3 regions of the Candidatus Brocadia sinica JPN1 genome follow, and region 3 is predicted to be linked to each of the others. Evidence: riboswitches for the same ligand, from Rfam matches in the RefSeq annotation. Region 3 holds a riboswitch; each other region holds the start of a gene.
The links. A riboswitch is a leader RNA that binds a small molecule or an ion and turns the genes downstream of it on or off. The one in region 3 is predicted to bind cyclic di-GMP.
Positions count from the first base shown of each region.

Region 1 (10,415 bases), 2.7 Mb from region 3:
TCGATGACAGATGCAGGTATCAATTCTGGAACTGTACGGATAACTGGTTCCGCACCCTTAACCTCCTTAACCCCTTCTGCCACGAACTTCGCCATCTTGTATACATTGCCGTATGTGCTATAGTAGACGATTAGTACTTTCATATCTATCCTCCTTTTTATAAATATTCAAAATAAACTACAGGGTATTTCTCCACGCTCTGTAGTTCTACCATACTATTAAACTCTCCCGTGTTTGACAAATGTGCCATTATGGTACTCTTCAAAAGCGACCCGTAGTTCATCTTCCGTATTCATCACAATAGGTCCGTACCAGGCGATCGGTTCACCAATGGGTTTGCCCGATATAAGCAGGAACCTGACTGCATCGCCTTCCGTTGAGACCATCATCTGATCGCCATCATCAAAGAGAACAAGAGTCTCGTTACTTACAAAGGGATCTCTTTGAATATCGAAATAGTTGACTCCTTCGATCTCGTAAGAAAACGGTAGCTTTTCCTTGCAAAAATATCCCTTACCTTCGATGACGTACGCAAAAACAGTGTGTCCACGCTTTGTCGGATGTATGAATTCTGAACGGGCTGGAACTGTTACATCAAGATATTCCGGGTTGGTGATAATATCCCGAACAGGTCCTTGCCTACCGCCAGCTTTACCGCATATGACCCTGACTTTTGTGCCATTCTCAAGCATTACCTCCGGGATTTGCCTGTTTTTCACGTCCCGATAACGAGGCTCCATCATTTTGTGGGATTTGGGGAGATTGGCCCAAAGTTGAAATCCAAACATCACACCATTTGGGTCGCCTTTCGGCATTTCCTGGTGTATGATCCCGCTTCCCGCGGTCATCCATTGTATATCGCCAGACGATATAATGCCCTTATTCCCCATGCTGTCACCATGCTCAACATCTCCCTGAAGAACATAGGTGATTGTCTCGATTCCACGATGCGGGTGTCATGGAAAACCCTTGATATAATGCTCTGGATTGTTTGAGCGGAAATCGTCCAGAAGTAAAAAAGGGTCAAACATCGGAACCTGGCTATATCCCAATGCACGTTTGAGGTGGACACCGGCACCTTCTATCGTAGGTTTACTTTTCAAGACCTTACGGATCTTTCTCGTTTCAGTCATTGCGTTCCTCCATCGATTTTTGGTCAGAAATATGTCTCAATTATCACCTGAGCTATCAGGTATATAAATAATTCCATAACAGCGTTATAGGGCGTTAATTGCTCATGGAAAGCACCGGTACATTTTATTGTTTGTCTCATTGAAGATCATGCACATGGTTGAAGGTACTTCAAATAGGTCAACGGTATCTCTCCCTCTTTCTGCATTCAGAAAAACAAAACACGTACGGCACCAGGAACGCAATTTCGCCCAACAAGAACAGCTTCCGGCAGAGTACGGCACGGCTCCTGCGCGTTGGGTCTACGGGAACAGGAGCCGTGATGTGCGAAATCGTTTAGCTGAGCGCAGATTAGGCCACTGGTTTCTTTACCGAGTAGCTCGTAATCAAGTTTCTGTAAGCAGGCAGGTGGCTGGATAGCAGTTTGCCCAATCCCTTGATGTCGTTGCGCCAGTCACGATGCAGTTCGCTGGCAACGGCCATCCAGTTCATCAATTGCACGCCTGCAGCCACCATGCGCGCCCACGCAGCGTGGCGCGTGACCTCGTTGAAGGTACCGGAAGCGTCGGTGACGACGAAGACCTCGAAGCCTTCCTCCAGTGCTGAGAGCGCGGGGAAGGCCACGCAAACTTCTGTCAGAACACCAGCGATGAGCAACTGTTTGCGGCCGGTGGCCTTGACCGCCTTCACAAAGTCCTCGTTGTCCCAGGCATTGATCTGGCCAGGACGCGGAATGTAAACGGCTTCTGGGTGGATTTCCTTAAGTTCTGGTACGATTGGACCATTGGGACCATCTTCAAAGCTGGTCGTCAGGATGGTCGGCAGCTTAAAGTATTTGGCGAGGTCGGCTAGTGCGAGGACGTTATTCCTGAATTCATCCGGCGAGTAGTCCCGCACAAGATTAACAAGGCCGGATTGATGGTCAATGAGAAGGACTGCGGCGTTATCTTTGGAGAGACGGCGGTAAGTGTATTTTGTATTCATAGGTAACTCCTTTACGTTTGGTTTAGAGTTGTTGGAGTTTCTTCAGCGCAGTCCGGAGTGGCCTAACTCACGATCGCAAGGTACACAGCTATAAAAGCCGATAGGGATATGCCCGCTTTGTCCACTCGTTCTCAGGATACCTGGCCTGAAGTTGTTCGTATGCCTCTTTAAGTCCTTTTGGATTTTTCGTATCTTTGTATAAGCATACACCTTTCAGATAAATTGCCTCCGGTGCTGAGTCACTTTTAGGAAAATCAGATAAAATCTTCTCCAGGTTTGAAAACGCCTCTTTGAATGCATTGTGGTCAAAATGAACTTTTGCAATACCCAGCAATAACAAAGGCATCAATTCTTCGGGAGAAAGAAAACCGACTGCCCTGTGATGTTCTTTGCCTTCCATATCAAGAATTATAAGGGTTGGAGTCCAGTTTATACTAAAATCCGTAGCAAGGGGCTGCGTATCATAGCGCACGCGCAGTGGAATTACAGAATCTCTGATAAATTCGGTAACGTCTTTATTTGGATACGAAACTGTATCCATCTGTTGGCATCCGATTCAGCCTGGGTTAAAGAAATCAAGTAACACTGGCTTTTTCTCCAATCGTGCCCTTGATAGGGCATTGTCCATTCCTGTTTCCCATATAATTTTGTTTTCCATACCCTTCCCTCCTTATAGTAAAGTTAATGATCGGCATCCGTAATGACCGAGATGCGCTTCCAGACTGGGTCAAATGGGCAATTTCACCCTATTTCGTGAGATTTATTCCCCGCTTTATGGGTTAAAAAGCGACAAAACAAGCGCAAAAAATGGCAATTTATAGCAGTTCTTACTCACTTTTGAAGCAAAAAAGTTCATTTGACCTAGTCTGTCAGCTTCACCCAACCTTATACGTTATTACGGTTCGATAGGATAGCCCGCCTTTTTCCAACTATTAACGCCTCCATCAAGGGCCTTTGTATTCTTATATCCCTTCTTTATGAATTCCGCTGCCTGACCGGCAGCGCTCGCTTCTTTGGGTCAGCCGCAGTAAAAGATAATCTCCTGATCTTTTGATAATGACGGTAACCTTGATTTAAATTCGTGCAGCGAAATCGCACCCTGCAGTTTCATTTGCCTGAATGTTGTCTCGTCGTCATATGCGCAGACGAGGAGCGTTGTGCCGGATTTCAACTTCTGGTAAACTTCTTTCGGAGTAATACGTACGGGTTCTGCCATAATACACCTCCCATTCTTTCTAAAAGTTGCCGGGGTAAGAATAAAAAGGCTTCTTAGGGCGTATTGCAATACGCCCCTACTTCTCTTTGTAAAATATATATCTCCTAAATCGTAAATATTCCTGGTTAAAAGACTATAGTCATCAAACTCAATTACTGAAAAACCAAACAAAAAAGCCTTACTGCAAAGATATTTATTAAACATCTTCGGCAGTAAGGCTGTCTCTTCGTAAGCCGTTTAAACAGTTTAAACGGCTTAAACTGTTTAAACAACTGATAAGACCCTTTACTTTGCGTCCCCTGATTACTCAGGATTTGCCTTTATCGTAATGTTCTTTTACCGCACTACTTCGTAAAAACCATTATTGAAACTTCATACTTATATAACATGCATAGTAACTTATCTCAAGCAAAAAAATAAAAGAAATAAAATTCCTATTGCACTATTCCACTTTTGTATGGTCAAATAAGAAGTTAAAATTTTGATTTATCATAACTATCCCTCTTGATAGTATCATTACTTATATGTCTATGCTAACAATACGAACACAATCCAGGTGAACGAAAAGGAGGTCTTATCCTGAACGCATATCTTGTTCTCATCCTTTGCCTTTACATCTTCAAAGAGACCTTTGAATACTGGGTTCAGTATCTCAATCTCAGACACATGAGAAGGGCTGGCGCAACTGTTCCATCTGAATTTGCGGGAAAGATAGACGAATCGGTACTAAAAAAAACAATTGACTACGAAACAGAAAAAACCCGTTTCAGCTTTATATCGTCAATATTCAGTAATATAATTACCATCATATTCATCTTTGGCGGTCTGCTGAATATCTATAATTCATGGATTGCTTCGCTGAACCTGTCATTTATCGTATCGGGATGGCTGTTCTTCTTACTTTTAGCCTATGGCTCCGAATTCCTATCCATACCTTTCAGCCTTTACCATACCTTTAAGATAGAAAATAAATACGGATTCAACGCCATGACCTCACGACTATGGGTATCCGATTTCATAAAAACGCTCCTGATTTCAACCGTCATGTTGTCGCTGGTGACATTTGCAGGATTCTGGCTCATTCAGTGGAGTCCCCATTACTGGTGGTTCTGGGTATGGGGTTTTCTTTTTATTTTCAGCATCTTTATTCTGTATATATCTCCCTACATCATTGAGCCTCTCTTTAATAAATTCACCCCAATTGAAGATGAATCACTAAAAGAAAGGATTCTTAAATTAACAAATAAGGCTGGCATTCATGCAAGCAGGATTCTCAGAATAGACGCATCAAAGAGAAGCAAACACACCAACGCCTATTTTACCGGTATTGGGAAAACAAAAAGGATTGTCCTTTATGACACCCTGCTTGCAAGCATGAGCCAGACGGAAATCCTTTCAGTGCTGGCGCATGAGATAGGGCACTGGAAGAAAAAGCATATGTTGAAAATGATCATTGCATTTGAAGTATTTTCATTCATTGCCCTTTATCTATCGTTCAAAATTATACAAAGCGACTTTCTTGTAACGCTTTTTCATGTCAGTTCAAATACCCTTTATGCAAAATTTATAATCCTTGCATTCCTTACGGATATTCTCTCATTACTGTTTACTCCATGTGTGAGCTATTTTATGAGAAGACACGAGAGACTGGCAGACAGGGCTTCTTATGAGCTCACGAAGGATCCTGAAAGTATGGCAAGTGCCCTCATAAAGCTTTCAAAAGAGAATCTCACCAATCTTTATCCCCATCCCCTTTATGTTACCTTGTACTATTCGCACCCACCTATTCTGGAGAGAATTCGATATCTCAAGGGATTTTCACACTGAATGAATTCGCTACAGGAACAAAACAAAACAGTGAAAAATAAATTCGCTTCTCTTGGACGCAAACCGGTACCACGCTTTCCTGGCTGGTGGGTAGCGCTGGGTCCCGGAATCGTCTGGATGGCACTTGCCCAGGGGAGTGGAGAACTGATCTGGTGGCCGTACATCATTGCCAAATACGGCCTGACTTTTTTATTCCTGCTTATTCCTGCCTGCCTCCTCCAATACCCTGTTACTGTTGAAATTGGTCGATACACACTTCTCACGGGCGAGAGTATTTTCCACGGCTTTATCCGGCTAAACCGCTGGTTTGGGATATTTCTCTGGCTGCTCATGACAGTCTCATTCCTCTGGTTCGGCGCATTTGCCTCTGCGGGAGGAACGGCAATGGCAGCGCTTACCCATTTTCCTGCAGGCTGGAGCCAGCGAGGTCAAACGTTATTCTGGGGTTACACTTCTATCATGGTCTTTCTTGCCGCCATCTTGATGAGCGGTGTGGTATATTCACTGATTGAACGACTCATGAAGGTAGTGGCATTGATCACCGTCAGCGGCTTGCTCTGGGCATGCCTTCAACCGCAGGTATTACACTCGGCACCGGGGTTCATGAAAGGCTTGTTCGGTCCCTGTGGTCCAATACCGCGTACATGGGATAACAGTGATGCTACCAAGCTGCTAACCGCAATTACCTTTGCCGGTCTTGGTGGTTTCTGGATCCTTTTCTATTCTTATTGGATGCGTGATAAGGGCAATGCCATGACGGATCATATGGGCCGTATTACCGGACCTGTCACAGGAAAACCTGAAACAGTTACGAGCGACGGGAACCTGCCCGACGACTCCCCGGATAATCCTGGAAGATGGAAACGCTGGCGGCGTTACCTTTCTGTTGATACCATGGTCGGCATTTGCGGAAATCTGTTTACTACCCTTATGACCTGTCTGCTTGCTTATGCCCTGCTCTTTCCCAAAGGACTCCTGCCCCGGGAATACGAATTGGCCGTTGTGCAAAGCAGTTTTTTCGAGGTAAGCTGGGGTTCTGTGGGACGATTCTTATTTCTTATCGTGGCCGCGGCCTTTCTGACAGACACCTGGCTGGCCACCGCAGACGCAGTAAGTAGGATGCAGGCAGACATTGTGCATATCCTTTTTCCCCGGAGCCGCCGCTTTGAGTTGCGTCATTGGTATTATTTCTTCCTGGGAATTTTAACTATGATTACCTCTCTTACCATGCTGCTCAATGCACCAGGCCCTCTGATTATGACCAGTGCGGTTATCGGTTTTATCGGCACTGTGATATTCCCCGTTGCTCTCTATCTCCTGAATTACAAAATCCTGGCGCCACATCTTCCGCCTTGGGCACGCCCAGGAAGGATATCTCAGTGGCTCCTTGCCATTTCATTTCTCGCGTACCTATTCCTTGCACTGGCCTATCTCTGGGTGGTGATATTCTAAAAAGACTATTACTATTTTGACAGGTTTTCATGATATCTTTTGGCGAGTGACCGACAAGAAGCAGTTAATTTGAAAATCGCGTAATAAAAAATTTTCGTATCAGCGTTTACTGAGCATAAATTTTTACTGCCAGTTTTCCGATATCTTTCTATGATAGTGGATGATTTACATGCTTACGGTGGATCAAAGCGGTTAACAGAGACCCTGGTTGCTGCAGGTACTAAGGAACTTTATCCGCCTCAGATCCTGGCAATAAAGGAGGGCCTCTTACAAAGTCAGGATTCTTTTGTAGTGGCAGCGCCTACTGCCTCAGGGAAGACCCTCATAGCCGAGATGGCAGCACTCAGGGTATTCCTTGAGCTACGCGGGAAAGTCGCATACCTTGTCCCCTTACGGACCCTTGCAAGGGAGAAATATGATGATTTTTTGAAGAAATACAAAGACACAGGAATGAAGGTTGTACAGAGCACGGGAGATTATGACACCGCAGACCCATGGCTTTATAAAGCGGATCTTATCGTTACGACAAATGAGAAGATGGACTCCCTCATCAGACATCGCGCCTCGTGGTTGAGGGATATAAGTCTTGTGGTGGCCGATGAGATACACCTCCTCGGAGATCCCTACCGGGGACCAACCCTTGAGGTCGTCCTTACCCGATTGAGGTGGATGAACCCTGGACTCCGGTTTATTGCATTGAGCGCTACCATACCGAATGCGCCAGAAATTGCTCAATGGCTCGGCGCACACCTCATCGAATCAGACTGGAGGCCGGTTCCTTTAAAGGAGGGGGTCTATTTTAACGATGCCATAACCTTTCGTGACGGCAGTATTATTCAGGTAAAAAAGGAAAGTGCCCTGGATGTCGTGAACCTCAGCCTTGAAACCATAAAAGATGGCGGACAAGCCCTCATTTTTGCAAATACAAGGAAATCAACAGAGACAGTTGCACACGAGGTAGCATCTGATGTTACAAAATTAATACCTAAATCCTGCAAACAAGGCGAAGCCTTGTTGCAGGATTAGCCCGACTTTCGCAATTCGCACCTAAAAACGGTTATTTTTGGGCATGTATAGCTGGGAAACCCTTGATATTAAAGGGGTGAATTTTCAAAACGGCTTGTAGTGCCGACCTAGCCTATTGACGCATGCAAGGGAAACTGCGAAAATGCTTGCATGTTTCTCCGAGAAAAATCACGGACGAAGGATAGAAAAACCCACCGGTATTGGAGCGTTGTAGAGAACCGCCGGGTCAGCGGAAGAAGAGTGGTGCAGCGGCAAGTTCTCTATTTGGGAGAACTCAATGATAACCAACGGGCGGGATGGGTTCGGACAATAGAGGCACTGTGGGGTGCAAAACCCAAAGCAAAACAACTGGCGTTATTTCCGGATGACTAGGAAGAATTGCCCATACTGGGCTGTGAAACCATCCGGGTGAGGTTGGACAAAATAGAATTGCGCCGTCCGTGTGAATGGGGTGCGAGCTGGTTGGGATTGTATGTGTGGGATCTTTTGGAACTGGACACCTTTTGGAGAGGACGTTTGCCGTCAAGCCGTAAAGGGACAATCTGGCTGAATATGCTGAAGGCGCTCGTCTGTTACCGATTGATAGATCCGGGAAGCGAATTTCGTTTTCACCGTGAGTGGTATTTGCGGAGCGCAATGGGAGAGCTGTTGGGGGAAGATGATTCGCTGGCACAGAAGGACAAGCCGTATCGTTGTTTGGATTTGCTGCTTGAGCATCGCGACGAGCTGTTTGGTTTTTTAAAAGGGCAATGGGGCAAGCTGCTTGGCGCGAAGTATGATGTGCTGCTGTATGATTTGACGAGTGCGTATTTTGAAAGTGATCCGCCACCGACGGGATCTGGGGGTAAAAAACGGTTTGGGTACAGCCGGGACAAACGTTCGGATTGTGTTCAAGTGGTAGTGGCATTGGTATTGACGCCGGAAGGATTTCCCGTGGCCTACGAAGTATATCCCGGCAATACAAGAGACACTGCGACACTGGAGGAGGAGTTTCTGGATAGGATCGAAAAGCAGTGTGAGAAATTTCGGCGCACCTGGCTCATGGATCGCGGTATTCCAACGGAGGATATGTTGGAAAAGATGCGTTCCCGAGGGATTGATTATTTGGTTGGCACCCCGAAGAGACATTTGACCCGTGTTGAAAAACCGTTGCTCGAACAGCCCCTGGATGCAGGCGCGTGAGAGTGTCAGCGTGAAAATACTTCTGCAAGAATCGGAGTTTTACGTCTCTGTGGAAAGCCATGACCGGGTAGCCAAGGCACGTTCCATGCGTCGCCGCAGACTCAAGCGTCTGTGGAGAAGCCTGCACGAACTTCGCAATCGAAAGAGCATCACTCGTGACGACCTGCTGATGCATATCGGGGCATTAAAGAAAGAGGCCGGACGAGACTTTGGGCTGGTTCGCATCTCTCTGCCAAATCCGCAAGAACCGGTAAATGAACACACGTTCCATTTCAGTCTGGATCGTGAACGCCTGCGGAGAACGTTGCGGCGTGAGGGACGCGCTATCTGCTTCGTTCAAATATGCAGGCAGCCTCGCCTGAAACCGTCTGGGAATCGTATCTGCTGTTGACCCGTATAGAACAGGCATTTAAGGATTTGAAGGGATCGCTTTCCATCCGCCCCATATGGCACCAATTGGAAAGGAGGATTGAAGCCCATATTTTTGTCTCCTTTTTGGCTTTTTGTCTCCACACGACGCTGCGAAATCTTGCGCGGGGACGAGCCGCAGGGTTGACGTCTGAAGCAATTTTGGAAAAACTATCGAGCATTCAAATGATTGACGTTCATTTACCGACAACGGATGGTCGCCACATTGTCATGAGCCGCTATACACAGCCGGAAAAGGATGTTGTTCTCCTTTTGGCACAATTGGGATTGACGCTTCCTGAACAACCTCCGCCCAAGATTTATGCATCAGGATAGGTCGGTCTGTAGTGCCGACCTTTTTCCATGACCCCTTGAATTTACTGGCTTAGCGGTTTGCCTACCCCTCGAATTGCGAAGGTCGGGCTAGCATATAATCTCTTGAAGTGGATGGCGTTGCTCACGGGAGGGGTGATACAACAGTGGGAAGTAAAGACGATGAGACTGTGGTTAATCCGTGTTGCAGGGAAATTGATAAAGGGAGGCAGACAGTTGACCTTAAAGTTGCCCGAGAAGTTTCTCCATCAGGAGGAATGGCGGGCGTGGGAAGGCATATCGCTGAGTGTTGCGTTCGGGCAGAAAATGATTGTTGTCTTTGAGCCGGGGTATTTTGAGCGCTGAAAACACCGTGCCGGGAGATGGTATGTTTCCATCCCGGTTTTTGTCGCTCCGAATGGCTGAATCGGGGCTATTTTCCGATTCTTTTTGTCCAAAATGGCGCTGGGTAACTCAGAAAACCCAAATAAACTGAAGTGTAGTATTGATTTTTGTCTAGCAAGGGTATTATAGAAGGTCGATTTTCGCATAGCGAAAATCATTTGCAGAATTTAGGTATATTATAATCGGTTGCTCCAGCAACACTGTCCCATGAGAGGTTAACCATGCCGCTTCCAGCCGTCGCCTCAAGGTCAGCAGGAGTTCCTGGCGCCTCGCCATTGACCTTCGATTCTACAATAAAATTAAAAATTAACGACAGCATTAATGTAACAGCCAATAAAGTGAATTTTTTCATTGCCATTTTCTCCTTATAGAGACAAATTCTCCTCTCAAAATAATTTCAATGGGAAACACTTTTTTACCATCCTTTAGCCCCTTCCTTAGCAAGGAGGGGCTAAAGGACGATTCATTTTGG
Region 1 is NZ_BAFN01000001.1:3,358,573-3,368,987, reverse strand. It holds gene wrbA (NAD(P)H:quinone oxidoreductase) at 1-143, opposite strand, end outside; partial or broken gene BROSI_RS21475 (pirin family protein) at 219-1,133, opposite strand; gene ycaC (isochorismate family cysteine hydrolase YcaC) at 1,483-2,115, opposite strand; gene BROSI_RS15380 (tetratricopeptide repeat protein) at 2,204-2,656, opposite strand; gene BROSI_RS20865 (thioredoxin family protein) at 2,672-2,773, opposite strand; gene BROSI_RS15375 (rhodanese-like domain-containing protein) at 3,134-3,331, opposite strand; cyclic di-GMP riboswitch class I at 3,537-3,660, opposite strand; gene BROSI_RS15370 (M48 family metallopeptidase) at 3,998-5,158, shown strand; gene BROSI_RS15365 (Nramp family divalent metal transporter) at 5,159-6,610, shown strand; gene BROSI_RS15360 (DEAD/DEAH box helicase) at 6,761-7,636, shown strand; partial or broken gene BROSI_RS15355 (IS1634 family transposase) at 7,787-9,562, shown strand; gene BROSI_RS15350 (transposase) at 9,602-9,904, shown strand; gene BROSI_RS15345 (hypothetical protein) at 10,098-10,295, opposite strand.
Region 1: linked by a shared signal. The riboswitch ahead of BROSI_RS15375 (rhodanese-like domain-containing protein) and the one ahead of BROSI_RS03200 (caspase family protein) in region 3 are both predicted to bind cyclic di-GMP.

Region 2 (10,415 bases), 790 kb from region 3:
TTCCTTTCAGCATAGGTGTAAACCATACACCGTCGCCATCATTGCGTGCTGGTGCGCGGCGATCGGCCTCCATATCCAACTGTCCCACCAATGAATCATCACCCTTCAAACCGGGTTTATGGTCGTGGGGAACGTTGACTCCGAATCTGTCTTCCAAGTACTGGAGACTGTTTGCAATCGACATGGGAAAGCACTGATTCTTGGCCGTTTGTACATTCACAGCGTTTGGCTGTGTGTGTTTCGTGTTTTTTCCTCTGGGTCTGAACTGTATCAGATTAGGTGGTGGTGCTTCGCCGATCACCGCAGTCTGAGAATCGCCAGCGCCTTCGGCGTTCCAAAGTGCAACCCCAACATCAAAGTCGCCTCTTTCACCGTCGGAAAAATCGTCTTGCGGACTAGAAGCAAACTCTATGTGAGCGCTTAGTTCACTAACATCCGTAGGGGTACTGAGACCAAGGCTGAAGTATGTTGTGACTGTACCGTAGTTCACGTCAACAGGTAGATTCTGAACAACCCATCCAGCATCGGAGAAGATATTGAGAAAGCCGCTGGATATATCAGTTGAAGAGGACAGAAGCTCTGGATTTGCACTGACGCGGCCCCAATCTGAATTTTCCTGGGTTACAGCAGAAAAGACGAAATCCACTTGCTCAAAGTTAACACCCTGTCCGGGCCCCACGGTAATGCCATCCGCATTAGCGAGGGTTACCGTGGTATTGGCGGTGAAGATCCAAAGTCCGATTAACACCGGTAATATCGTTGTGATCCTCTTTGTTACCGTGAACCTTTTTTTCATTGTCTGTTCCCTCCTTAACTAATTATGAGTGTCCTGCAAGGCTTGAAAAGCCTTGCAAATAGCCGTATTCCAGCCTTTTTTCATCTTTAAAATCCTCCTTACATCTGGTATACTATTGCTTAGCCACTTGGGTGGCCTGGTGCCACAGTAATCATCAATCATCGACAAACTCGCGAATCTGCGATCCGATTGCCGTGGTTATCCTTTTTGACTGCTCTGTATTGCCCGACACCTCGGCGAGCTGATATTGTGTTACCGCTCGATCAATTACCGCGCGCGAAAGGAACGCAGCATACCAGGGCTGCGGTCCTGGTCCATAGCGCCAGGGATCAGGGTGAGGGCTAGCTCCGGGTGGGAGTGGCTGCGGGTTCAGCAGCGCCCATGACAAGTCGCGGAGAGCTTGGGCAACCGGACCGATAGTACCATACTGCCCCCATGGATCATCGGGGTTTGGATAAGGCACGGCATCGAGCAAATTAACCAATGCGGTTTTCGTGAGAGTGATGTTTTCATTCATGGTTTGATTTCTCCGTTTGTTTTTCCTGCCGAACAGCATTACGTAGGTATACGAAAAGTTGCAACATAATACGGCTTAGTACCGATAATACGCTTAGTGGTAACTTGTTATAGCCCTATTTGGTCATATAACTAAACCCCTTTTTTTACCCGTTAAAATAAAAAAGCCTTACTGCAAAGATATTTTATGGAAAACATCTTCGGCAGTAAGGCTATCTTTTTCGCTAAAGGATAAGGCGCGTCTTTAACTACATCCTTGTACGTTGAAAGACCCTTTACTTTGCGTCCCCTGATTACTCAGGGTTTGCCCTTATCGTATGTTTTTGTTTATTCCTTCACTTTGTAAGACCAGCATTATCACATGCGATTCAAAATAACACGATATCGTTAGATGTCAAGAAAAAAATAATGATTGATATTGAGTTCTCTTTGAAACACTCATATAATAGAGATGAAACAAGGATTAACGAGGTGTTGACAGACAAAAAATAAAAGATGGGTAGTTGTCGTGAACAGAAAAAATAAAATTGAATGTGAGAAGATAGATGCCCTTATTCAACTTGCTATTCAGGAAGATATTTTTACCGGGGATATTACGACTGAAAATCTCATTCCGGAAAACTTGATTGTAGAAGGAGCATTTATAGCAAAAGAAAGCGGTGTTGTTGCCGGGTTGCCCGTTGTTGAACATTTTTTCTCTAAACTCGACAAGAACGTTTTTTTTAAACAATTGGTGAAGGAAGGAGTCTTCATTCATAAGGGTGAGACCATTGCTGTAGTAAATGGCAGATCGAAGGGTTTACTCTCTGGTGAGCGTATTGCCTTAAACTTTCTTCAGAGACTTTCTGGGATAGCAACTCTAACGGCGCAGTTTATTGAACGTATCAAACCTTTAAATACCTTCATAATGGATACGAGGAAGACCATTCCCGGATGGCGATATCTGGAAAAATATGCAGTGGCAGTGGGTGGTGGGGTTAATCACAGGATGGGCCTCTACGACCAGGTGCTGATAAAGGACAACCATCTGGATATAATAAAAAACAAAGTATTATTTAACATATCTTCTCATGATAGTATTATTGAAAAAGCCGTGTCTTTTTTAAAACAACGAATAAAGAAGGGTATTTTGATCGAGGTAGAAACGAGGACGCTGGAAGAAGTAAAGAATGCTCTTACAGCAGGAGTTGATATCATACTGTTTGATAATATGAACATCCAGCTATTGAATGATGCGGTAAAATTGGTTAAAGAGTGGAAATATAATGAGGGAAAACGTCCGCCACTTACCGAGGCATCCGGAAATATTACCCTGGAAAATGTACATCTTGTGGCACAAACGGGTGTAGACAGAATTTCTATTGGCGCTCTTACCCATTCGGCGATGGCTCTGGATATTTCCTTAGAGATATCTATATAAAATTGTTTGCTCGAATTTTTTCAAAAAATGTTTGAATCCGAGAGAGTTGTTCAATAGAATCTACAATTTTGTAAAATTGTTCATAATTTTTCCGATTTTCTGTGAACTCTGCGTTCTGGTTCGAAAATAAGGCCTGACAAATAAGTGTAAGCATAAATATACCAATACCATAGGACAGAAATTGCATTTTCATCGTTTCAGGGTGTTGCTAGCGCAACATGATGACTGGTTCGAAAATTCAAAATTAAGTGTTGACCACTCAAAGGCTTATGGATTTTCATAGTTTCTGGGTGCAGCAAGAGTGGCATGATGACTGTTATGAAAATATGGAACTGAATACTTACGTGGTTGGATGTATCGTATGAAGGCAGTTGTCATAATCCCCGCAAGGTATGCATCGACCAGACTGCCTTTTAAAGTAATCCTGCCGGAAGTCAAGTCTGTCACGGGAAGATATATCATAGAGCATGTCTATCAAAACGTAAAGCAGGCAAGACGAATTCATAAAGTCATTGTTGCTACAGATAGTCAACTTATATACGATATCGTCAAAGGGTTTGGTGGAGAGGCGGAGATGACTTCCGCATTGCATACTTCAGGAACAGACCGGATTGCTGAGGTGGCGGGACGATTAGATGCTGACATCATCGTGAATGTGCAAGGCGATGAACCCGAGATGCATGCGTCTGTGGTTGATCAGGTCATAGATACTTTAGTGGGAGACGATGTTGCGGTCATGGCAACTGTTGCAAATGCGATAACAGATGCAGCAGAATTACGCAATCCGAATGTGGTAAAGGTTGTGCTGGATAATCGTGGATATGCACTCTATTTTTCCCGTTCACAGATTCCTTATGTGCGCGATAGCAGCGATCTGGTCAATGAGCCAGGCATTACATTTCTGCGGCATCTGGGGATTTATGCATATCAGAGGGATTTTCTATTACAATACTCTAAACTTCCAGCCTCGTCTTTGGAGCATGCTGAAAAATTGGAGCAGCTCAGGGCGCTTGCCAATGGTTACAAAATTAAGGTGGCAATTACACAGTATACCTCCAGGGGTATTGATACAAGGGATGATTTGATGACATTTTTGGAAAGATACAGGCATGACTAAGCACATATTTGTTACGGGTGGTGTGGTTTCTTCTCTCGGTAAAGGGCTTAATTCTGCATCCATCGGGATGTTGTTGGAGAGCAGGGGGCTTAAAGTAAGGCTTCAAAAGTTTGATCCCTATGTAAATATCGACCCTGGGACGATGAGTCCGTATGAACATGGGGAGGTATATGTAACTGATGATGGCGCTGAGACGGACCTGGATCTGGGACATTACGAGCGGTTCACCAACAGTAAGACGAACCGGTACTGTAATTTTACGACAGGTTCAATTTATTATTCTGTTATTATGAAGGAACGCAAGGGGGAGTATTTAGGCAAGACGGTTCAGGTAATTCCCCATATCACCAATGAAATTATAGAATGTATCCGGAAACTGGATGGACCTGATACGGATGTGGTTATATCCGAAATCGGGGGTATTGTGGGAGACATAGAAAACCAGCCATTCCTGGAAGCTATCAGGCAGTTTGGCCAAAAGGCGGGCAGGGAAAATGTGCTCTATATTCACCTAACCCTTGTTCCCTTCTTAAGTGCCGCTGAGGAGATAAAGACGAAACCAACTCAGCATAGCGTTGGTATGTTGCGGCAGGCGGGCATTCAGCCCGATATCATCATATGCAGGACGGAAAAACATCTTGGCGCAGAGGTAAAGGAAAAATTATCCCTGTTTTGCAATGTGGACAAAAATGCGATCATTGAAGAGCGGGATGTGAAGCCTTATCTTTATGAGATACCGCTGATCCTTGTTGATCAGGGTTTAGACACATTTATCGTGCAGAAATTGGGGTTAAAAACAAACGGTAATAATATCGACAAGTGGTTGTCAATACTGGAAATACTGAAAAATCCAAGTCAGGCGACAGAGATTGCAATTGTGGGAAAATATATAGCTCATCAATCAGCCTATGAGTCTATTTATGAATCCCTTATCCATGGTGGAATAGGGAACAATGCGCGGGTGCGGGTGCGCAGAGTGGAATCCGAGGAGATCGAAAAAAATGGCGTCAAAGCGCATCTTGAAGGGGTGAAGGGTATCCTTGTGCCGGGAGGGTTTGGTGTGCGTGGTGTTGAGGGTAAGATCGAGGCGATACGGTATGCACGGGAAAACAAGATACCTTTCTTTGGTATTTGTCTTGGAATGCAGTGTGCGGCAATTGAGTTTGCAAGGAATGTATGCAAGCTTTGGGGGGCAAACAGCACGGAATTTGATATGAACACACCTCACCCTGTAATCAGTTTATTGGAAGAACAACGAACGGTGGTTGGTAAGGGGGGGACGATGAGGTTGGGTGCGCAACCTTGTGTCCTTCAGCCAGGCACAAAGGCTTTTCAGGCATATGGGAGTCGGGAGATATCAGAACGGCATCGCCACCGATATGAATTTAACAACAGATATTCGGAGATGTTTGAGGCTAAAGGTGTGGTTTTTAGCGGACACACGCCGAACGAGCAATTAGTGGAGATCATGGAACTCAAAGAGCACCCCTGGTTTGTTTGTGTACAGTTTCATCCGGAATTTAAGTCAAAGCCTACGAATCCTCATCCTCTATTCAGGGAATTTATACGGGCATCCCTGGATCATTGAAAGTGGTCATGGAAGACGTCTTGTGTTTTTGTCGAAGTATTCGTTGTGAATAATTAAAGCTGAATCCCCAGGGTGTTTGCAATCCGACTAAATTCCTCGTTGGTATGAAATGCAATCATAATCCTCCCCCTGCCATTCCTTTCTTTGATGGTAACCTTTGTCCCCAAAAACCTTCGGAATCGGTCTTCCAGATCTTCGATGTGGGGGGTAGATGGCCTTTTTGTAGCAGTAGGGTTGAGTTTGGCCCGTTTTTTTTCTGCCGAAACCATCTCTTCTATCTCCCGAACCGATAACCCTTCCTCGGCTATGCGTTCATAGAGCTGTATCTGTACTTCCTTGTCCTGAATGGCTAATAATGCCCGTGCATGTCCCATGGTTAATGTTCCACGTGAAACATCATCCTGGATTTTTTGTGGCAAGTCCAGTAGCCGGAGATAATTGGTTACAGAGCTGCGGTCTTTTCCCATGGCCTTTGCGACCTGTTCCTGGGTAAGTCCGAACCTGGCGATCAGTTCTTCGAATCCTTTGGCCTTTTCGATGGGATTGAGATCTTCCCTTTGGATGTTTTCTATCAAGGCGATTTCCAGAATATTTGCACCATCGGCATGCCGGACGATTGCGGGTATCTCTTTCAGCCCAAGTTGTTTTGCCGCCCGCCAGCGTCGTTCTCCCGCAATGAGCATGTATCCGTGTGGGAGTGGTCTTACGATGACTGGTTGTAAAATGCCGTGTTTTCTGACGGATTCCACAAGTCCCCGCATCTCTTCTTCGTTGAAGAGGTCGCGCGGCTGAAGATCGTTGGGTTGAATATCTTCGGGATTAAGTCGTACGATTACGTCTTGTCCTCCGTCGGCTTCTATGCCAATAACTCCGCCAAGGAGTGATTGCAGGCTGCGGCTGAGTTTTTCCTTTTTAGACATGGTCTTGACTCCTTTTTCTGGTGGGTTTTCAATTGCATTTCCTGGTTAGGAATGCTAGTATTTAACACACTTTTCCAGGAAAAGATGTTTCACGTGAAACATTCCAAATTAGTGTATGAGATTTTTTTGAATTTGCAAGGGTTTTTATGAACAGATGCGTATTTGCCATTGCAGGGAATACTGGAAGAGAAATTGTCCGGCAGACAATATTTTATTTGATTGGATGTGGCGGAATATTGTTTATATTACTCTCTTTTTCCTTTACTTTATTTGCTTTTGGTGAGGAAACGCGTATGATAAAGGAGATGGGGATATCAACGATCACGATTTGCTGTTTGTGTCTCGCATCGTTGAGCGCCGCAAATACGATATCCAAAGAAATAGAAAAAGGCACTATCATGACCTTGTTGTCCAAGCCCGTAGATAAGGGATCTGTTCTCTTTGGTAAATTTTTAGGGATACTGCTGGCTGTCTCGTCGGTATTTGTGTTGATGAGTCTTATCCTGACTGTTTCGTTGTGCGTAAAGGAGTCTCTCGATTGTCAGGCAGGCGTATTGACGGCATTTAAACGAGTAGGGTATTTAACGGTTTTTCAGCTGATATTTGCATTTTTGCAGGTTGCCATAATGTGTGCCATAGCAACAGCAGGCTCTGTATACCTGCCTGTGATAGCTAACCTGAGTTGTTGTATGGTTATCTACGTTCTTGGGAATGTTATAAATTCTTTCCAGGATATGCTTTATATGAATGGGGATGGAACCCGATGGTGTCTCGCGTTTTTTGGTGTATTTTTCCCAAATCTTGAGGAATTCAGCGCTGTTGGAGTGGAAAATAAGCTTGGGTCGTTGAGTATACATCACTTGGTATTGTTGATGATATACGCAGTGTTGTATACTCTGTTTGTTCTTGTATTAACATTCGTGCTTTTCAATCGTAAAGAATGTCGTTGAGTTGCGTATCTCTCTAATAGTAGAAAGGACTTGTTGTTGATATATGGAGTAATAGGGGACGTACATAGTAACTATGAAGCATTAACGGCAGTTGTTAATGAATTGCGAGAGGAGCGCGTTGATAAAATATTGTGTACGGGAGATATTATCGGTTATGCCGCCGAACCGATAAAATGTATAGACTTAATACGCGAATTAAACTGTATTGTCGTGGCGGGAAACCATGACTATGCAGCGGTGGGAAAATTTCCAGCAGATTATTTCCATAACGATGCAAGGGCAGCAATTTTGTGGACGGCAAAGTATCTCACGGCTGAGTATGTAGAATTCCTGAAAAATTTGCCTTTAGTTATAGAGCTAAACGATATTACCCTTGTGCATGCCTCTTTGAATCACCCGGAATTTTTTGATTATATTACAACTGGGGTTGATGCACAACTTAATTTAGATATCCTAAGAACACAGATTTGTTTTTATGGGCATAGCCATGTTCCTTTAGCCATTTTTGGAGAGAATGGAAGCCTTCGTGTGGATAGAGGGGGTGTTTTTGATTTAAATAACGTCGAGAAGGCGCTTATCAATGTGGGAAGTGTAGGACAACCACGAGATTGGGACATTAGGGCATCTTATGCTATTTATGATGATGAAAAAAAGGTTGCACAGATTAAACGCGCTAAATATAATATCCACGATGCTGTAAATAAAATCTATATGGCAGGGTTACCGGAAATAAACGCCTTGCGCCTCATGGGATAAGCGCTTTCGGCGCCTATGCTTGTCCTAAGTCCTCCCAGATAATTGCTTGTATTTTCCGTTTGATTTATGATCTCCCTTCTCTGGGTTTAAAGGTGTATTAAATATGCCTCCTCTATGTGGTCAAGTTGTTCTATCTCCCTGATGCAGTCTTGAGGTACTGCGGCATCTACGTTTATAATCGTGATGGCATTACCACCGGTCTCCCTCCGGCCAAACGTCATGTGGGCAATATTAATCTTTTTGTCACCAAGAACTCGACCAATATTTCCAATTAAACCTGGTTTATCCTTACCAAAGAGGATAAACATGTGTTCGTCGAGTACTGCCTCGACGCCGTACCCGTTGATATCCACAATCCTTGGTTCATTTTTTCCGAAGACCGTCCCTGATATGGCAGTTTCACCGTTAGCGCTTTTTATCTTTGCGCTAATGAGGCTCGTGAAATCGCTCACACCACTGCTGGTGGTAATATTGACCTGGATACCTCGTTCTGCGATAAGATGTGGCGCACTGACGAGGTTTACACCATCTTCGAGGGCGGGCTTGAGCAATCCAACCATGAAACTATCCGTAACAAGGCAAATATTCTTCTTTGTGATTTCTCCCGTATAAACGAGATCCACAGACTGAATACCTCCGGCGGCGAGTTGGATGAGGAGAGAACCCATCTTTTCCGCCAATGCTATATAGGGTTTCAGAGTGTTAAATTCTTCAATGTTATACGGGGGGAGGTTTACTGCATTTCGAAATCCCTTTCCCGTAAGGGCGTCGGCCATTTGTTCCGCCGCTTCTACAGCAACAGCAAATTGAGCTTCTTCCGTAGATGCCCCCAGGTGCGGCGTCGCAATTACTTGGTCTAGTTCCAGGAGCTTATTGCCTGCGGGTGGTTCTACGTCAAATACATCAAGGGCTGCCCCCGCAACGTGGCCGCTCTTTATGGCATTGTAAAGATCTTCTTCGGAAAGAATTCCGCCCCGCGCACAATTGATAATACGAACTCCCGGTTTCATTATCGAAAATTCCTTTTGTGTAATAAGGTTTTTTGTCTCGCTGTTAAAAGGGACATGAATCGTAATATAATCGGCTTGAGCGAGTAATTCTCTAAGATTTTTTGCAATGTGTATGCTGTATTGAGATGTAATTTCAGGAGAGATGAAAGGGTCGTAACCAATTACCTTCATCTCTACAGCAACAGCGCGTTTTGCAACCTGTCTTCCTACCCGGCCAAGTCCGATGATACCAAGAGTCTTTCCGGCAATTTGGATGCCGGTAAACTTCTTTCTTTCCCACTTTCCCGCCTTTACTGATGCGCAGGCTTGGGGGACAAAACGTGAAAGGGAAAAGAGCAATGCCACGGTATGTTCGGCAGTTGAAGTTATATTTCCTTCCGGCGTATTCATGACCACAATGCCTTTTTTGGTGGCTGCTGGCACGTCTACGTTATCAACGCCAACGCCGGCCCGGCAAATGGCTTTTAGTTTCTCAACTTTTTCCAGCAAAGATGCGGTAATTTTTGTCCCACTGCGCAATATAATTCCATCGCAGTTTGTCATTATAGTCTTTAACTCATCTGCTTTTATGCCGGGTTTGTTTAACGCTCTAATCCCGGCCTTTTCAAGTATTTCAATGCATATGTCTGGAAGTTCATCTGCAATTAAAACCTGCATAGTGTCCTTTCTCACAAAATAGTGTCTTTTCACAGTAATGATAAAAAAAGCAATTATAACAATTTTATTCTTTAAAATCAATTTCAAACTCTGCATTGCTAAGGTGTAGATAAATATTTGCGGTGGATAAGATTTTTTGCTAAACTACTTACCATCTATTTAGAACCATACGTTTTTAAGATGGAGTACTATTCATGAAAGGTATACTTTCCGTTATTGTAAGCATAGTTTTATTCTTCGCCATTTTCAATGCAGGGAATGCTTATGGACAAGGAGGAGAGCAGGAAGTCATGAAGGAGTTTGATGATTTTCAAAAGTCACTTTCGAACTGGATGAAAAACCTGGATAACCTGGGGGCACAATTTACTGCACTTCAAAAAAGTATGGGTGATAGTATGACCCCTTTGAAAGAGTACGAGAAGGTGATAAAAGGGAATGAAGAAAAATTGAATTCAATCGTGTCCAGATTAGAGGCTATAGAGAGGACTTCGTCTGTGGCAGATGTCAAAGGGTTGCTGGATTCGTTTGGCAAGACCCTTGATATCTTAAAAAAACTACTGTCAGATCTTGCGAAGCGGGTTGAGGATCAGGAAGTAAAAACTGCTGTGCTTGAGAAAAGATACCAGGAAGCACAAAGGCCCTTGGAACCCATTAAAAAGGCCATCGATGATTTAAATAAATTAGT
Region 2 is NZ_BAFN01000001.1:1,492,145-1,502,559, forward strand. It holds gene BROSI_RS06720 (hypothetical protein) at 1-796, opposite strand, end outside; gene BROSI_RS06725 (hypothetical protein) at 951-1,313, opposite strand; cyclic di-GMP riboswitch class I at 1,512-1,631, opposite strand; gene nadC (carboxylating nicotinate-nucleotide diphosphorylase) at 1,821-2,732, shown strand; gene kdsB (3-deoxy-manno-octulosonate cytidylyltransferase) at 3,094-3,849, shown strand; gene BROSI_RS06745 (CTP synthase) at 3,842-5,437, shown strand; gene BROSI_RS06750 (ParB/RepB/Spo0J family partition protein) at 5,491-6,357, opposite strand; gene BROSI_RS06755 (ABC transporter permease) at 6,504-7,307, shown strand; gene BROSI_RS06760 (metallophosphoesterase family protein) at 7,344-8,063, shown strand; gene serA (phosphoglycerate dehydrogenase) at 8,150-9,730, opposite strand; gene BROSI_RS06770 (hypothetical protein) at 9,925-10,415, shown strand, end outside.
Region 2: linked by a shared signal. The riboswitch ahead of BROSI_RS06725 (hypothetical protein) and the one ahead of BROSI_RS03200 (caspase family protein) in region 3 are both predicted to bind cyclic di-GMP.

Region 3 (10,415 bases):
GAATTTAAACCGCATGGTATGAGTCCACTGGCGGAGGTAGATTCCTTCCTCAATACGATCTGTCCGAAGTGTTCCGGAAGGGCGCGGCGGGAGATCGATACGATGGATACATTCGTGGATTCGAGCTGGTATTTTCTCAGATATCTCTCGCCGAAGGATGACAACCACCCTTTTGTTACAAAGAAAGTCAACAAATGGCTGCCGGTAGATCAGTATATCGGAGGGGTGGAACATGCCATCCTGCACCTCCTATACTCACGTTTTATTACCAAGGTGCTTTACGATCTTGGCTCTCTCGGTTTTAAAGAACCCTTCCGGCATCTCTTTACCCAGGGTATGATTATTAAAGAAGGGGCTAAGATGTCCAAGTCACGGGGCAATGTGGTAAGCCCGGATATCCTCATTGATAAATATGGAGCAGACACCCAGCGCCTTTATATCCTTTTTATCGGTCCGCCCCAGAAAGATGCCGAGTGGAACGACCGCGGGGTGATTGGCGCACATCGATTCTTGAATCGTCTGTGGCAGAAGATTGCTGACTATGAAGATGTATATGCTAAAGTGCAACGTGCGGATATTGATATAAACAGTCTTTCACCTGAAGCAAAGACCCTCTACCGTCAGACGAACCAGACGATCAAGAAGGTCACTGAAGATATGGAAACCTCCTGGCATTTCAATACGGCCATTGCCTCTGTCATGGAGTTATTAAATACTGTGGATTCCTTTAACGTTGTCATACCCAACAATGCTGCGGAAGAGCTTAATTTTCATGTCTTCCGTTACACCATGGAAACGATTCTCTTGTTGATGGCGCCCTTTACCCCGCATATCTGCGAGGAACTGTGGGAAATAATGGGAAATAAACCAAGCATCTTTCACCAGAGATGGCCTGAGTATGATAAAAATGCTATTCAGGAGGAAGTGGCAGAAATCGTAATTCAGATCAATAGCAAAGTCAGAAGCCGTCTATCGGTTCCCATTGATGTGAGTGAGGATGAATTGAAAAGGCGTGTATTAAGCGACGAACGAGTCGCCGGATTTTTGAATGGTAAGAAGGTTATTAATACCATTGTAGTACCCAAGAAATTGGTAAATATCGTGGTAAAATAACTGCGATTTATATATAAAAAATATAGGGGCGAACGGCCGTTCGCCCCTATACTTATTATTTAAAAAGTATAACCTTTGGACTGTATAATCCTTATTTAGACAGGTTGGTATCTGGCGTGTTTCTCGGTATATATCAGTGCGCCTGTCTTGCAAGCCTCCACACAGGCCATAGTATCAAACCCCTTACAGTCATCGCAATTGAAGGCAAAATTAAGTTCGGTGTCCTTGGTAATGGCGCCAAAAGGACACTCCGTTACACATGCCCAGCACCCGACACATTTTTTTGTATCAATAATCACATTCCCGTCTTCATATTTTGTGATCGCCCCGTACTCACAGGCCGCCATACACTTGGGTTTTGCGCAATTCTGGCATACCGTCATATGTGGTTTGTCTTTCCTGATAGACACCTGTAACCGGTATTGGGACTTGGGTGTTTCTGTAAAGGCTTCGTATAGGTTTCCTGATGCCGAGTGCCTCACTGCACACTCTATCATGCATTGTTTACAGGTCACGCATTTCTCTTTTATAAATTTCTTTTTAAGCATGAATGAAAACTCCTTTATTGCATAAAATTTTCAACTGTATAGCAATTTTTTACAATTCTCCAAATTTTACACTATACTATGACAAGTCGCAACTAAAAAGGCAGAGTGTTTAAAATTGAATTGACGACGTTCTTTTCCCCGATTAAGTTGGTTAAGTCACGTTTACAAATTTTTGCGTGCAAAAAGTTTTTATATAGTTCTTGAATCAACATTTGAATTTTTTGATATAAGTATAAACAATAACAACATAATAAGGATAAAAGTTTCGTTAACGCCACAGGTAAACCTTTATAAACGGTGCCTGGTGACTCATTGGGTTTATCTCATAACATCCTGAAATTAAAACAAGACTAAAGATCTGACTGTAAATACCCAAGTGTGGTTAAGGAGAAAGATAAGTCTATGGCAAGAGAAGAGAAATTTGGGGGGAGTATAGTTTGTAGAGCAAAAAACCTGCTTGGCAAAAGATATGTACAACTCACTTATCAAAGCATGACTATTTAGTGAGGTACAACTTATGCATAATCAAAGGACTTGACCAACCCAAATCTTCAGTGGAAAAATTACACTCTGGATATCTAAAACAATTATTTCCGGAGCCTGTTATACCAATCGAAACATTTTTTTCTGAAGTGTTTCTTCATCCCGAATATAATCCTTCATCAGTTTCAGGCATGCCTCTTTGTCACAAACGGTATCCATGTTGATATAATTTACATGATCTTTCTTTGTTTCTAACCAACTCAGCACAAGGTCTATTTCTCCCGTTTCAATTTCAGTAAGGGTATTATCGTTTTGAATATTTTCATCGGAAAATACCTTTTCTCCCTCCCCATCACCCCTCCCGTCCAAGGAAGGGGAAATTGTTATTCCCTTTGTTTTTTCTCTCCTCGCGGGATGGGATGAAGGGGTGGGGGGATTTCCGTTACCCTTTACATGTGAGGTCGAACAGGCGCTTGTTCCTGCGGTTTCATAATACATTTCGTCTAAGATTTTTCCAACTTCCGAAAAGTTTACGGCGTCTCTTAAAACTTCGTACCGTTCTAATGGCAAACCATCTTTCACGAAAAACAACTCCAGGCTTTCCTCCATCAAAGAAGGTAATATCAGTATGAAATTTTTTAGATTTCCATATCTGGCTGCCCTTTCATGTACTTCAAGCTGTTGATTCAGTATTGGTTGATATTGTTTTATCAATCGGTATTCCAGGAGCATTGCTGAAAGTTCGGAACCCGTTATCTCATATTCAATGCTGTGGACGTTACGCAATACATCGGTTATTTTTTGCAGCCGGTCTGCCGTATTCCAGAAATAGGAGCTTACCCGCGACCTCAGATTCTTTGCTTTGCCCACGTAAATTATCTCTCCCTGTTTATCCTTCATCGTATAGACACCCGGCTTCTGAGGAATGGCCCATAGAAAGCCCTTGCCAAAGGCATATTTACTAAAATCAACATATTCGATATCGGGATATTGAAATTCCAGGACATCTTCTACCGTATTTAATCCCCGTTCTTTTAAGAGTTCCATGTACCGGGAAAAGATATCGGCAATTGCACCAATCTCCTTTTCGGTACGCCGGATATCCATTACGGGAAGTTGAAAAAAGGAGGCTATATCATGCAATGATTTTGGATGAAGGTCCGGAATAAGCCTCTTTGTTAAGGACTTTAAGCATATGTATGCATTTTCAAGAGGGTTATTCAAGGTATTCAGAATCTTATTGAGCAGAGGTAGGGAGGACCGAATATCATAACCAACCAAAACGCTCTCTCCGCAGAAATCAATGAGAGAGCGCATCGCCTTTTCTTCAGGAACACCTTCTTCCATTTCCTGCGCTAAATCTGCAGGCAAACAAAGAGCAGATACGGCTAGCGAGGCAGGTTTTATGAAGAGATGAAGACGGTTTGTTGTTTTATCATTTCCTGGTTTTTGTGCACTTATTTCGACGATTGTTTTGGATCTTTCAACGGTGTCTGATGTCAGAAGGCTCAGGAAAACAAATCCTGCTTCAGAAAGGGGTGTCCCACCTCTTTCAATAATCCTCCAGAGATGATTTTCGTCTACAACAAACCTATGATCCCCGGCTGTAGCAGTCCGTATAAGTGTCTCACTGATATTGGGTGAGGCGCCTTTAATCTTCAATACCTGTTCCACCAGTTCCCCACTGGCAGCGCCTGTTTTCTGAGACTTCAGATAGGTATAGATCTTATCGCGCATAGTATCGGGAAATCCTAAAAATCCTGAAATAAAAAAAGAGGGCGAAATCCCTCTTTCATGGAATGGCGTATTTTGTTCTATTCTGCAGGAAATGAAAGCCGCCGGCTACTATTCCGGTAAAAATTTATTTCTTGCGTTCGCACGTTAAATTCAGGTATGCCTGATACTCCCGTTGCGCCTCTTCTTTCATACCCTTTCGGTCATAAATAATACTTAAACCGTAGTGCGCCTTTGCGAAATTGGGATCAATTCGTACGGTCTCTTCAAGTGCAACTGCCGCCTCGTCCAAAATCCTGCTTTCTGAATACGCGCTCCCAAGGTCAAAGTATACAGACGGATTGTAAGGATTTATCTCAATAGCCTTTTGTAATGAGGCAATTGCTTCGTCAAGCGCTCTTTTGTCCGAATAAGGATTCTGTATGTTATAATGAGCTGCTGCTGCCTTACGAACGGTGGCAATGGCAGTAGCAAGCACCCGCTTGTCAGCGTAAGCCTTACCAAGTCTGTAATGTGCGTCTGCATCATTCGGATCGAGCTTCACAACGGCGCTGAATTCTTCAATCGCCTCTTCGAATAACCTTTCATCCGAATAAACGATCCCGAGGTTATAATGCACTTTGGGATTTTTGGGATCAATTTCTATTGATCTCCTGTAAGCATCCGCAGCCTTGACATTCTCTCCTTTAGCGTAGTGGGTTAAACCGAGATGGTAATGCGCCAGTGCATGGTGCGGGTTGATATCAGTAACTTTTTTGAATTCAGTTATCGCCTCATCCAACAGGTTCTTATCCAGATATATCTTGCCTAAACCCAAATGGGCATCTGTATAATTTGGATTGATCTCGATAGCCTTCCTGAATGCCTGAATTGCCTCATCTGTCGCATTTTTCTCAGCGTAAACTACTCCTAAATTATGCTGAGATACGCCGTCTTTTGGATTGATCTCCAATGCTTTTTTGTATTCATGTACGGAATCGTTAAACATCTGTCTGGATTTGTAGATGTCAGCCAGCTTACTATGCGCCAACTCATGGTTGGGATCTAATTGTATCACAGATTTGAATGCAGTTATAGCATCTTCCCAGAGGCCTTTTTCTATGGAAAGTAAACCAAGCTGGAAAAATGCGTCCTTATAGTTTGGATCAATCTCTGTAGCCTTTTTTAGCTCTGCGATAGCTTCATCAACCATCGTCCGGTTATTATATGCCATCCCCAGATCATAGTGTGCCGCCGCCAGAGCGGGATTTATGCGGATGGCCTTTTGATATGCAGTGATAACCTCATCAGGCATATCAGCCTTGGAACATCCGTATATACTGCCAGAAACTAATACTGCCATTAACGTTAGTGTTTTGAATGGCGATACTAGATTCATTATCATTATCAGGTCTCCCATGAAAACTTTTATCGATACATGAATTTTCTATAACGGACTTATTTTACCTTTCAGGAATTTGCCGAGTAACGGGCAGCATGGACTTCGTCGTGATGGTTCGACACGCTCTCACCATGCACGGGCGAAATAATCTCATTCTCCTGAGCTTGCCGAAGGGTCAGCCGAACGACAAGCCTGCTTATTTGTGCTTACTTTGAGACAGAGCAGGCTATGCCATACTTTTATGGGGGAATATATCAAATGGGCTATATATTGTCAAATGTTTATTTGGTAGATAGTTAGATAATCAAAAACACTTACTCCCACCCAAGTTTACGAATCTCTTTAATCGACCTGGCAACCTCATCGCAAACTTTTGAGACCGCAGTCTCGTCTTTAAATCTCACATTGATGTTATACTGAACTTCATTTTTCACAAGGTCGCGTTCAAATTCGTAATGTTGCAATTCCATTGAATTCCTTCTTAATATTTCCACAATAGGTGTGAAATTGGGTTCGGAACCTGAGGCGCACACCTTGAGTGTTCTATAGGTATCACGTTTAATTCCGCGTTCAAAGAGAGGTCCTAACAATAGCGCAAAAAGCGTTATGAGTGTTGTAAGCATCGCAGGAGTATAACAGCTGCTTCCTATTGCCAAACCGATGCCCGCCACGACCCATAAAGATGCCGCAGTCGTCAACCCCCGCACCGTTGTTTTAAATCTCATAATTGTGCCCGCACCCAGGAAACCGATCCCGGTTACCACCTGGGCGGCAATCCTTGCAGGATCGACCCGTATGATGGAATCAGCGGCAAAAGTTTTATATCTTTGAAAGATATGCTCAGATACCACCATCATCAGGGTTACACCCACGCATACCAGAATATGGGTCCTCAATCCGGCCGGTCGTCCTCGCCGTTCCCTTTCCCACCCAATAATCCCGCCTAAAACGGCTGCTATGAGAAGTTTTCCGATAGAGTTATCAAAGGTTTCCATAAGACTCAGAAGATAAGACATATCTGCTCCTTCATTTAACAAAGAGATTTATTCAACACATAACTCATTTTAGATAAATGATTTAAGTATTTGACAAAAAGTATAACCCAGCCTATAATTAATGTCAAATGTTTATTATCTTCCCACCAAAAGTAAAAATAAAGTTTAGACTTTTTTCTCAAATACTGAAAGGCACGAAGAAGCCTGGGCCGCATCGAATCTGAAAGAAAGACTGTCTTCCGCGTGAATTATACCGGTTGTGTGTCATGACACATACATGTGACGATACACTTGTGTGGCATGTTGCATTTTTTGCGCATTATATCCATTGCCATTCATGTTTTGTTCTTCGTTCGTAAGTGATTAAAATACAAATCACAATGAAATAATTTTTAAAATTTTTTTTGCCTGTTGTAAAATGGTTTCTATTTTGCCAATGACTCTTTAGCAAGCATTTTGATAAGGGTAAACCCTGAGTGATCGGGGGGCGCAAAGTAGTGGATCTTTAAGCCTGTACGGACGGGGTTTTAAAAAACCGGTTTTTGCGGGAATAAAGACAGCCTTACTGCCGGAATGAATATCTCTGTAGTAAGGCTTTTTTATTTGCAGGAAAGGGGGAACCGTATGGGAAAAATAATTTTTGTCCATGGAATTGGGGATTCAAAGTCTGATTACTGGCATGAATGGCGTGAGAGAGTTGCTAATGCAATCGGGACAAACAAATTTGACCCTAACCGTGACTATCATGGTGTATGGTGGGAAGGCATTATGGATGATTATTCAGGGGGAGGAGAACCCGGAAAAAGATCATTGAAAGCGCCCTCGTTAACAGACAAGGCATCGAAACTCAAGGATGAAATAAATACGACAATTCACCGGGAACTCTTACGATGGTGCAAAGGGAAAGGAAAAACTCTCGATCGAAGTATGGAGCGAGGATTCATTGGCGATTACCTTGGCGATTTTGGATATTATTTACTTGATGCAGCTTTAGCAGATAAAGTCCAAAAACAGCTTCGGGACAAACTTATCGAATTGTCACAACAGGATACTGAACTCCACATTATCTGTCATAGCTGGGGAACAGTAGTAACGTACGATGTCTTAAGCAGGTGGGACAAATGTCCAAAGATTTCGTCACTGATTACCATTGGCAGCCCTCTGTGGATACCCGTTGTCAGAATTGAACGGCGAAAATATCCGGAGAAGACGATGCGGTGGACGAATGTCGATAATGAGGGAAACGGATTCTGGGAATGGTTTAATGGCGATCCTATTGGCGGTTACTTAAATATTTACGATGATCATGACCGCTTTAAAAACATGAATATCCATAGTAAGACTGGTCACCTTGCGGTGGGGTATCTAGGGGATGACGAAATGACCGGGATCCTGCTGACATCCTTGAGGGTAACAATCCCACCAGGGGTTGCAGAGAGGGCGTTAGAGCCGAGAAAACCAAAGAAAAAGGCATTACTGATTGCCATTAACGAATATCCGTTCCCTATTCCACCGCTCTACGGCTGCATAAACGACTCTTTCCTGGTAAACCGTATGCTTCAGGAGGTGCATGAATTCCCAACCAAAGACATCCATATGGTTCATAATCACCGCGCAACCACGAATAAGATCAGGAACAAGATAGAGTGGTTGCTTGATGGGGCAAAAAGTGGAGATACGCTTCTTTTACACTATTCGGGACACGGAACTCAAATACCAGAACGGATAGGTGATGAAGTGGACGGACTTGATGAATGCATAGTCCCCTACGACTTTGATTCTGATGCGCCAGGGTTGATAGACAACGATTTCAGGGAATTGTTTGGAAACCTCCCTGCCGGGGTCAAGCTTACGGTCATCTTCGATTGCTGCCATTCAGGAACAGGCACAAGGGGTGAAAGTATCAAAGTGCGAGGATTTTTGCCGCCCATGGATATTTTGAACAGGGTGTATGAGTTTAAATTTGAAGGGAGTCCTTTGCCTGTGTTTAAATTGCGCGAGGAATTTGCGGACAAGAAACGGCGGTTATTACGGGAGATGAAAAGAGAGAAAGACGAGTATATTCCGATTGCACTTTCAGCATGCAAGGATAGTCAAACTGCCAAAGAGTATCCCGTAGGCGGTGCAAATTATGGCGCATTTACCTATTTCATATGCCATGAAATTTATAAGAATAAGGGCAAGAAATTAACGTACGGGAATCTCACGAAAATGTGTGGTCGGTCCATGAAACTTGCCGATATTCAGGATCAGACGCCTCAACTGAACGGCCCCCGGAAGATAGAGGCATCGATGTTTTTGCTCTGAAGCACGAAGATATTCCCGGAAGCGGAATAGTCTTTTGTATGATTTCTGGGTGTGCAATAAAACATTCAGATGGTATAGTTATTAATTCCGATGTGATAAAGTTCGATAATCCTCTACTATGGGTAAAATAAATATGAAGAAGCTTTTTTATACGATTTCAGGTATTTTTTGTTTTTTTCTATCATTCGGCTTTATGGGTATTGTCAATGCAGATCTTCAGCCGCAGGAATATGTCAATACCCCTCCCACGACTCCTTACACACACGTTGAATTCAAAGAAAGAGTTTCGTTTAATAAAAAATCATTGAAATTAGACGACCAATCTCAGGAATGGCAAAGTAAAATGCGTGACCTTGGACATCGATTGAAACAGGCAAAAGTTGGTCTCATATATTTTATACACGGTACCTATGCCGGTGACGATCCTTTTGGCATTGCGAATCTTATTGAGCAAATAAATCACGACTTTACTCCCATAGTTAAAGAATTTATCAAACAAAATATGATTGATAAAATGATGGAGGATTGTGGCAATTATACACAAGAATATGTGGCGCTATTTAAAAAGGCTATTGGCAATGATATTTGTTGTGAACGGTTTATCTGGTCATCTGAGAATCATCATTTTGCACGTTTGAGAGAGTCCATAAAGTTGGTTAGTGCACTTGCGAATGACATTGATACGAAAATGCCATCATGGGGAGAAAGGGTTTTATTACTTGGTCATAGCCATGCCGGACAATTGTTTGCACTTATGACAAATTTTCTGGCACAATCACCAGGTGTGAGTGCACTCCTTGCTATCGGCGGGAAAGCAGGGATAGATGTTTCAAAATTTGATGAGTATTTACAAAAAATCCGGCAGGTTCATTTAGACATTGTTACCTTTGGAACACCTCCTCGCTACGGATGGGGGGACGGAAAGTATAATCTATTGAATATTATTAATCATCGTGGAAATGAATTTTTGGCTGGAGCTATAGATACCATGGTTTTTAGCACAAAACATGGCGACTATGTACAACAATCGGCTATTGCCGGATCGGATACCATTGCAAAAACAGATACAGAGCGCATGTCTGACAAGAAACTCGATGAGATACTGGGTAAAGGCAATGATATGATTGGATTGTTTGAGAATTTAAAAGCAAGAATGAGGGTTCCTCATTATGGGAAAACAATTTTAGTAGACTACAAGGATAATAGTACCATTTATCCTAATTGTTTTGATACACTTTTTGGACACGGGGTTTATACACGATATGAGAAAATGCTTTTTAATACACAACTCATAGTAGATGAAATGTATTGATGCATTGAAAAGAGTCTCTGCAAGAAAATGGTGAAAAGGAATGGTGTATCCCTGGTGAAAAATTATCTGTGTTTCTAGAAAACTACAAGACTACTAATCGCAAGGCATCCTTAATGTAGTCAAAAAATACCTACAGGTTATGAACGATGCATGCAACAGCAAAAAGAAGCTTTTACAGGGTAATACTGCTACGAGGTAATTTATGAAAAAATTGCTCGTTACGGGTGCCAGTGGTTTCCTGGGCTGGAATATTTGTCAGGCCGCGAAGAATAAATGGAAGACATTCGGGACAGTCTTTTCTCATCCTGTGGGAATTGCAGGTGTAAATATCGTAAAAATTAATTTGGCTGATTTTTATGAATTGAAGAAACTATTTCAGGAAACCAATCCGGATGCAGTAATCCATACCGCCGCAAACTCTGACCCGAATTTTTGTCAAATCCATCGGACTGAATCACAGAAAATCAATGTAGCTGCCTCTGTTCATATTGCCGCACTTTGTGCTGACTATAACATCCCGTGTGTTTTTACCTCAACCGACC
Region 3 is NZ_BAFN01000001.1:701,521-711,935, reverse strand. It holds gene leuS (leucine--tRNA ligase) at 1-1,113, shown strand, start outside; gene BROSI_RS03220 (4Fe-4S dicluster domain-containing protein) at 1,209-1,661, opposite strand; gene BROSI_RS03215 (GIY-YIG nuclease family protein) at 2,265-3,881, opposite strand; gene BROSI_RS03210 (tetratricopeptide repeat protein) at 4,006-5,262, opposite strand; gene BROSI_RS03205 (MgtC/SapB family protein) at 5,574-6,275, opposite strand; cyclic di-GMP riboswitch class I at 6,709-6,827, shown strand; gene BROSI_RS03200 (caspase family protein) at 6,879-8,561, shown strand; gene BROSI_RS03195 (hypothetical protein) at 8,695-9,873, shown strand; gene BROSI_RS03190 (SDR family oxidoreductase) at 10,076-10,415, shown strand, end outside.